2 regions of the Sphingopyxis sp. A083 genome follow, and region 1 is predicted to be linked to the other one. Evidence: predicted binding sites of a transcription regulator. Region 1 holds the regulator's gene; the other holds the start of a gene.
What was found. Region 1 encodes LexA, which represses DNA repair genes until DNA is damaged. Its sites were predicted from a motif close to GTTCCNCNCTTGTTCT; they were not measured.
Positions count from the first base shown of each region.

Region 2: a site for LexA is predicted at 2,265-2,280, ahead of ATE59_RS11010 (ribonucleoside-diphosphate reductase subunit alpha). Genes of this name have one in related genera too.

Region 1 is NZ_LNSK01000013.1:38,729-43,136, forward strand. Features, by position in the region: gene ATE59_RS15870 (sensor histidine kinase) at 1-277, shown strand, start outside; gene moaC (cyclic pyranopterin monophosphate synthase MoaC) at 293-766, shown strand; gene ATE59_RS15880 (molybdopterin molybdotransferase MoeA) at 763-1,953, shown strand; gene lexA (transcriptional repressor LexA) at 2,019-2,702, shown strand; gene ATE59_RS15890 (ComEC/Rec2 family competence protein) at 2,656-4,408, opposite strand, start outside.
Region 2 is NZ_LNSK01000005.1:93,667-98,074, forward strand. Features, by position in the region: gene ATE59_RS11005 (EAL domain-containing protein) at 1-1,655, shown strand, start outside; gene ATE59_RS11010 (ribonucleoside-diphosphate reductase subunit alpha) at 2,322-4,277, shown strand; gene ATE59_RS11015 (hypothetical protein) at 4,290-4,408, shown strand, end outside.

The sequences.
Region 1 (4,408 bases):
CACCCCGGTGACGGTCGAACTGACGCGCGAGGGCCGCCGCGTCCGTTTGGCGGTCCAGGACGAAGGCGAAGGCATCGCGCCCGATCACCTCCCGCGCCTCACCGAACGCTTCTACCGCGTAGACGAAGCACGCAGCCGCTCGGTCGGCGGCACCGGGCTGGGGCTGGCGATCGTCAAGCACATCAGCGAACGGCATAACGGCCAGCTCGATATTCAAAGCGAAGTCGGTAAGGGCACACGCGTGTCCGTGTCCTTTCCGCTGTCCGAAGCGCACTGACAAAGGACCGCATCGATGACGAACCGACCAACACATCTCGACGAAAGCGGCGCGGCGCATATGGTCGATGTCGGCGCGAAGGCCGCGACCGGTCGGCGCGCCGTCGCCAGCGGTCGCATCGCGATGGCGCCCGAAGCGCTCGCCGCGATCCGCGCCGGCAACGCGCCCAAGGGCGATGTGCTGTCGACCGCGCGCATCGCCGGGATCATGGCGGCCAAGCGTACCGCCGAGCTGATCCCGCTTTGCCACCCGCTGGCGTTGACCAGCGTCGCGGTCGAATTCGACTGGGAAGCCGACGGCATTTCGGTCCGCGCGACCGCCGCGACGACCGGGCCGACGGGGGTCGAGATGGAGGCGCTAACCGCCGCGTCCGTCGCATTGCTGACGCTCTACGACATGGCGAAGGCGCTCGACCGCGCGATGGTGCTCGGCGATATCCGCCTGCTCGAAAAGAGCGGCGGCCGGTCGGGCGACTGGCGCGCCGCATGAGCGCGCTGCTCGCGGTCGAGGAGGCCCAGGCGCGGCTGCTGGCGCTGAAGCCGCCGCTCGGCGCCGACAATATCGGCGTGGCGCAATGCGCCGGGCGCTACCTTGCGCAGGACGTCGTCGCCGGGCGCGACCAGCCCGCGGCGGCGCTGTCGGCGATGGACGGCTATGCGATCCGCTTTGCCGATATGCCCGGCCCGTGGACGATCGCCGGCGAAGTCGCCGCCGGCACCGCGCCCGCCCACGCGCTCGGCCCCGGCGAAGCGATCCGCATCTTCACCGGCGCGATGCTGCCCGACAATGCAGATACGGTGGTGGTTCAGGAAGATGTCACCGCCGACGGCGCGCGCCTGACGCTCACCGGCGATCGCCCCGCGTCGCGTGGACGCCATGTCCGCGCCCGGGCAAGCGATTTTGCAGCGGGCGCGCATTTGCTCACGGCGGGATGTCGCCTCGCTCCCGGGGCGCTCGCCGCCGCTATCATGGGCGGCGCGGGCGAGCTGATTGTCGGGGGGCGCCCGCGCGTCGCGATCCTGACGACAGGCGACGAACTGGTCGCGCCCGGGCGTGCGCTCGCGCCCGGCCAGATACCCGACAGCAACGGCACGATGCTCGCCGCGATGCTCGCCGCCGAACCCGCCGACGTCACGCTGCCGCTGCGCGCGCGCGACGACCGCGGCGTTCTCGCCAACATATTGGGCGATATGGCGCGGCGGCACGATGTCATCGTTACCGTTGGCGGCGCGTCGGTGGGCGATCACGACCATGTCCGCGGCGCGCTTGACGATGCGGGCGGGCAGCTCGATTTCTGGAAGATCGCGATGCGCCCCGGCAAGCCGCTGATCGCCGGCCGGATCGGCGACGCGATCCTGCTCGGCCTGCCGGGCAATCCGTCCTCGGCGTTCGTGACCGCGACGCTCTTTCTGCTGCCGCTCGTCCGCTACCTTGCCGGGGCGGCCGCGCCGTTTCCGGAGGTCGGCCAGGCCCCGCTCGCGGTGCCACTCGGTACCGGCGGGACGCGGCGCGATTATTTGCGCGCGCGCCTCGAAAAGGGACTGCTCACCCCCTGCGACGGACAGGACAGCGGTCAGACGCAACCGCTGATCGCGGCGAACGCGCTGATCGTCCGCGATATCGGCGCGGCGCCCTGCACGGCAGGCGCGCTTGCAAACTATATCGCGATCGCTTGACAAGTTCCGGTCTGTTCCACTATCGTTCCCCTTATGTCCGGCAACGCCATCATGGAGAACGACCGATGTTGACCGCGAAGCAGCATGAACTGCTCCACTTCATCCAGGAACGGCTCGACGCCAGCGGCATCTCGCCGTCGTTCGAGGAAATGAAGGAGGCGCTGGGCCTCAAGTCGAAATCGGGCATCCACCGGCTGATCAGCGCGCTCGAAGAACGCGGCTTCCTGCGCCGCCTGCCCAATCGTGCGCGCGCGCTCGAAGTGTTGAAGCTGCCCGACGCGGCCAAGCCCAAAACGCGGAGCGACAGTGACAATGTGGTACCGCTGCGCAAGCCCGCACCGGCGCTGAAGCCCATCGCCGCGAACGACATTATCGAAGTGCCGCTGCACGGCAAGATTGCCGCGGGCGTCCCGATCGAGGCGTTCGAGGATTATAACCGGCTCGCCGTTCCCGCCGCGTTGCTCGGCGCGGGCGAACATTATGCGCTCGAAGTATCGGGCGACTCGATGGTCGAGGCGGGGATTTTCGACGGCGATTATGCGCTGATCCAGAAGGCGAGTACCGCGCGCGAGGGTGATATCGTCGTCGCGCTCGTCGATGGACAGGACGCAACGCTCAAATATTTCCATCGCGAAGGCCGGATGGTGCGCCTCGATCCCGCCAACAGCGCCTATGAACCCCAGCGCTACGAAGCCGATCGCGTCATGGTGCAAGGTCGGCTGTCGGGACTGCTTCGTCGTTACCACTAAGCTGGTGCGGGCGGCGCCAAGGATGCGCATCGCCCGCGCGCAGCGCCGAAACGAGCCGCGGCTTCGCGCCCAGATAGAACGCAAGGCCGCCGCTTTGTTCCAGCGTGTCGCGGTCGATCGTCAGCCAGCGCGCGACGCATTCGCGCGGTAGCCAGCGTTCGCTGATGACCACATCGGCGGCGGCGCAGGCGGCCGCCATCTCCTCACCCGCGATCCGGTCGCGCCCATGCGCGGCGAGGATGACGCGCGGCGCATCGCCCCTGCCCTGTGTCCAGCGACAGAAATCGCGATTGCAGTCGACATGGTCGAGATCGCCAAGCGCGACGAGCGGCGTGTCGATCCCCGCCGCTTCGGCCATCGCGTCGCGTACGAAATCGCCGGCACGATCGCGCAGCATGGCATAGCCGCCGCCCGGCACGGCGGCTGCGATATGCCGCCCGTCGCCGGTCACGAGCAGGTCGGGGCGCGGCTGTGCGAGCAGCACCGCCATTCCCGCTACCAGCGGCACGGCGCCTGCCCAGCGCCACCCGCTGCGCCACAGCAATATCCACAACCCGCCCGCCATCGCGACCCCGAAAGCCCATGGCGGAAAAACGGGCAAGGTGGTGACGGCGCCGGGCGCCGCGGCGACATGATGCGCGAGCCCGATGAGCAAGCGCAGCGCATGATCGGCCACCCACCAGAAGGGCGCCCCCGCCCCCACCGCGTCGAACAGCAGCGCCAAAGCCTCCGCCGGCATGATGACGAAGGTCGTCAGCGGGATGGCGAGGACATTGGCGAGCGCGCCGTAAAGCCCCGCCTTGTGGAAATGGAACAGCGCGATCGGCGACAAGGCGACCTCGACTACGATGCCGGTGATCAGCAGGCCGGCGACGCCGCGCCCGAAGCGGAAGGCAAATGGCTCCTCGCGCCGCGCGACGAAGCGCTGCATCGCGCGGCTTTCGTGGAGCGCGACGATCGCGGTTACCGCCGCGAAGCTGAGCTGGAAACTCGGCCCGACCAGCGCCTCGGGCCGCCATAGCAGCACAAGCAGGGCGCCGGCAGCGACGAGCCGCAGGGTAATCGCCTCGCGCCCCAGCAGGATCGCCGCCAGGACCAGTAACGCCGCGATCAACGACCGCAGCGTCGGCACCTCGGCGCCAGCCAACCACGTATAGCCGCCGCCCGCGAGCGCCCCGGCGGCGGCGGCAAGCGGCAACACATAGCCTGCGAGCGCGAGCCGCGGGCTGAGCGCCAGCAATCGCATGGCGAGCAGCATCGCGAAGCCGACCACCGCAGTGACGTGCAGTCCGCTGATCGACAGCAGATGCGCCAGCCCGCTGCGCCGCATCGCCTCCTCGTCCTCGGGCGTGATCGCGCCGCGATCGCCCGTTACCAGCGCCGACGCGACACCGCCCGGCGACCCCGCAACCTGGCGATGGATATGCTCGCTCAGCCGCGCGCGCAGCGGCTGGCGTGCCTGCTCGGCACCTGACGGCAGCATGACATCGCCAAGCACTGTTCCGACCGCGCCGATGCGATCGAACCAGGCGCGCTGCGCAAAATCATAGCCGCCGGGCAGGCTCGCGGTTGGCGGCGGCATCAGCCGCGCGTGCACGCCGATCATCGTCCCCGGCACAATTGGGCGCCGCTGGTCGCCGCGCAGCGTGAGCCGCAGGCGCGGCGGCAGATCGGGGCGCGCGAGCGGCCGCACGACAAGCCGCAAT
Region 2 (4,408 bases), on a different contig from region 1:
ATGTGCTGGCGGGCAAGATCGGCAAACGCGAGTTGGCAGGGAAAGACGTCATCTTCGCCCCGACAGCCGAGTCATTCCAGGATATCCACTATCTGCCCGGCAAGGATCGCGTGCCCGGCGCCTACATCCATATCGTGGGTGCCGAGACGTTGAAGCGTGGAATACCTTTTGACATCGGCTGGGCGCCTGCATTCCTGCTCGCCGTGATTGCGCTGATTACCGCCTTGTCGCGTCGCCAGACACGGTGGTTCAATATCGCGGTTGTCACCACGGTTTCGGCCCTGATCATTGGCAAGCTGGTGTTGATGACCATGCTGATCAGCAGTTCGATCGGTGCCGCTCTGTTTTTTGTCGCCACGGTTTCGGCGAATGTGTCGCGGTCGAGGCGCAGGCGGTCGGCGCAGCGTGAGAACCCGCTGTCCGGACTACCCAATTTCGAAGCATTGCGCACGCAGCAGTCTTTCGGCAGCGCAACTGTCATTGCCGCTAAGGTGATCAACTTCGAAGATCTTGCCGCCTTCATTCCGGGCGACGGGATCGGCAAACTCGTCGATCAGGTGACCCGTCGGCTTCAGCTCGCTTCGCAGGGTACTACCCTCTACCACGATCTCGACGGCACCTTCGCATGGCTGGTGCCCTATTATCAGCACAGCCAGATCGAAACGCAGCTCATGGGGCTCGCGGCGCTGTTCAACGCGCCGCTGACCATCGACGAGTTGAAGGTCGACGTGTCGATGGCGTTCGGGGTCAATGACGAGTTCGAAGGCTCGAACGCGCAGCGGCTCGCCGCCGCGCTGGTCGCCGCCGAAAAATCGATCCGCAGCCGCGTCCTGTGGACCAAATATACGCCGCAGCAAAAGGACGATGCCGGCTGGCAGCTCAGCTTCCACTCGCAGCTCGAGGATGCACTCAACGCGGGCGACATCTGGGTCGCCTTCCAGCCGCAATATCGGATCGCGACGCGGCAGCTCGTCGGCGTCGAGGCGCTCGTGCGCTGGACGCATCCGACGCGCGGGCCGATCTCGCCCGACGAATTCATCGTTCAGGCCGAAAAGAGCCAGGACATCTATCGCCTGACCCTGTTCGTCATGGACCAGGCGATCCGTTCGGCGGCGCAGTTGCAGAAACTCGGCACTGAAATTCACATGTCGGTTAATCTGTCGGCGACCCTGCTCGATCACAAGGATCTCGTCTCGACGATCCGCGTCATGCTCAGCGCGCATCATCTGCCGCCCGAACGGCTGACCATCGAAATCACCGAAACCGCACAGATCGAAAACAGCCTCCAGGCCCGCCAGACGCTGGCGCAAATCCGCCGCGCCGGCATGCGCCTGTCGATCGACGACTATGGCACGGGGCAGTCAAACCTCGAATATCTGACCGAAATCGAGGCTGACGAAATCAAGATCGACAAGCGATTCGTGATGACCATGCGCGATTCGCAGCGCAACCTCGAAGTGGTTAAATCGACCATCGATCTCGCCCACCGCCTGGGCGCCACCGCGGTCGCCGAAGGCATCGAAGATGCGCAAACGATGGCGCTTCTCGATCAGCTTGGCTGCGATATCGGCCAGGGCTATCTGCTTGGCAAACCACAGCTAATTGGCGACCTCCTCGCCAGCCTCTCCCCCCCCTCCGACAGCCGCCGCGCCTAAGGTGCCAGATTGGCAGGGAATTTATAGTTAAGACTCGATTTACCATGTCGATTAAGGTATATGCTCCGTTAACTGTTCTTCGTGGGCAGTACCGACAGGAGATCTGACATGGGTTGGTTTTGGCGATTCCTGGGTGGCGGCGGCTCCGGCAACGGCGGCGCGTCGGCCTAACCCGAACGAATTTCAAAGATTGGGCCTCGGCATTGCCGGGGCCTTTTCTTTTGGGGCCAAGCCCTCCGTCCAACGCACCCTGATATCTTATGCCGCCGCTCCGATTTTTTGCGGCAGCGATGCTCTTTCGCCACATATGGCCAAACCCCGCGGAAACGCTGGCGATCGTCCTTTGAGGCGTGCTTTTCCATCGACGAGTTGAATCAAATCAGCGACGAACCGAGTCCCTAATCTGTCATTTACTCTCTTGCATCGTCGCGCCGACGTGGCACTATAGATGGTGGGTAGACCACGGGGGCACCCCAAGAATTAGTATGCGGCCGAAAATGGCGGATTTCCGCGCTCCATCCCATATGGGGGCGGGAAACAGCTTTTTGCGTCCGAAAATAAGTGCCACCCGGCGGTCGAATGGTGCTAGGCTGGGGCTTCGCCCTGAGTCGAACAAGACGGGAACAGACTGCGCCGCTGCGCGGTCGGAAAACGGGGCATTGAAACATGGATTTTCGCGAGACCGAACGGGTGGAGACAGGCGACGTGGCGACGGTGGAACTGACGAAGAATGACGCTCCGGCAGCGCCCGAATCGGGTGCCGAATCAAAGGCTGCGGCACCCGCCGCAAAGCTCAACGAATCGTCGGAGCCCAAGGTGCATGCGCGCCGGTTCGAGGTCGTCACCGATTCGTCGCGCGATTCGCTGCTGACCGACTTCGGCAAGGAAACCTTGCAGGACCGCTATCTGCTCCCCGGCGAATCCTATCAGGATCTCTTCGCCCGCGTCGCCTCAGCCTATGCCGACGATGCAGACCATGCGCAGCGCCTCTACGACTATATCTCGAAGCTGTGGTTCATGCCCGCCACCCCCGTTCTCTCGAACGGCGGCACCGGCCGCGGCCTGCCGATCAGCTGCTACCTCAATTCGGTCGACGACAGCCTCGAAGGGATCGTCGGCACCTGGAACGAGAATGTCTGGCTCGCTTCGCGCGGCGGCGGCATCGGCACCTATTGGGGCGCGGTGCGCGGCATCGGCGAACCCGTGGGCCTCAACGGCAAGACCAGCGGTATCATCCCCTTCGTTCGCGTGATGGACTCGCTCACCCTCGCCATCTCGCAGGGCAGCCTCCGCCGCGGCTCGGCCGCCTGCTATCTCGACATCTCGCACCCCGAGATCGAGGAGTTCCTCGAGGTCCGCAAGCCGTCGGGCGACTTCAACCGCAAGGCGCTGAACCTCCACCACGGCGTCCTCATTACCGACGAATTCATGGAAGCGGTGCGCGACGGCAAGGAATTCAACCTCCGCTCGCCCAAGGACCAGAGCGTCCGCGGCACCGTCGACGCGCGCTCGCTATTCCAGAAGCTCGTCGAGACGCGGCTCGCGACCGGCGAGCCCTACATCATCTTCATCGACCAGGTGAACCGCATGATGCCCAAGCATCACCGCGACCTCGGCCTCAAGGTGTCGACCTCGAACCTCTGCTCGGAAATCACGCTGCCGACCGGGCGCGACCATCTCGGCAACGATCGCACCGCGGTCTGCTGCCTCTCGTCGCTCAACCTCGAAACCTGGGACGAGTGGAACGGCGACAAGCGTTTCATCGAAGATGTGATGCGCATGCTCGACAATGTCCTCCAGGACTATATCGACCGCGCCCCGCCCGAAATGGCGCGTGCAAAATATAGCGCCAGCCGCGAACGCTCGGTCGGGCTCGGCGTCATGGGCTTCCACAGCTTCCTCCAGGCGCGCGGCCTGCCGTTCGAGGGCGCGATGGCGAAGTCGTCGAACCTGCGCATCTTCAAGCATATCCGCGCGCAGGTCGATCAGGCATCGATGCTGCTCGCCAACGAGCGCGGCCCCTGCCCCGATGCCGCCGATCAGGGCGTGATGGAGCGCTTTTCGTGCAAGATGGCGATCGCGCCGACCGCGTCGATCAGTATCATCTGCGGCGGCACCAGCGCGTGCATCGAGCCGATCCCGGCGAACATCTATACGCACAAGACGCTGTCGGGCAGCTTCTCGATCCGCAACCCGCACTTGGAAGCGCTGCTCGTCGACAAGGCGAAGAACAGCGACAATATCTGGAACTCGATCCTCGAACGCGGCGGCAGCGTCCAGCACCTCGACTTCCTGACGCAGGACGAGAAGGACTGTTTCAAGACCAGCTTCGAGATCGACCAGCGCTGGCTGCTCGAACTCGCCGCCGACCGCACGCCCTATATCGATCAGGCGGCGTCGCTGAACCTGTTCATCCCGGCGGACGTCGAGAAATGGGATCTGCTCATGCTCCACTACCGCGCGTGGGAACTCGGCATCAAATCGCTCTACTATCTCCGCTCGAAATCGGTGCAGCGCGCCGGCTTCGCGGGCGGGGTCGAAGCCGACAACACGCCCGAGGCCGCGAAGTTCGAGCTTTCGGCCGAGAGCACCGATTATGACGAGTGTCTGGCCTGCCAATAAGGATCTGACCCCATGAACAAGAATGCGGGTTGTACCCTCGCGGCGGTCGGAGCAGCGATCATTCTACTGCTCGTCTTCCTGATCGGCTATCCGCAGTATCGCGTCTATTCGCAACGCCTGGCGGGCGAGGC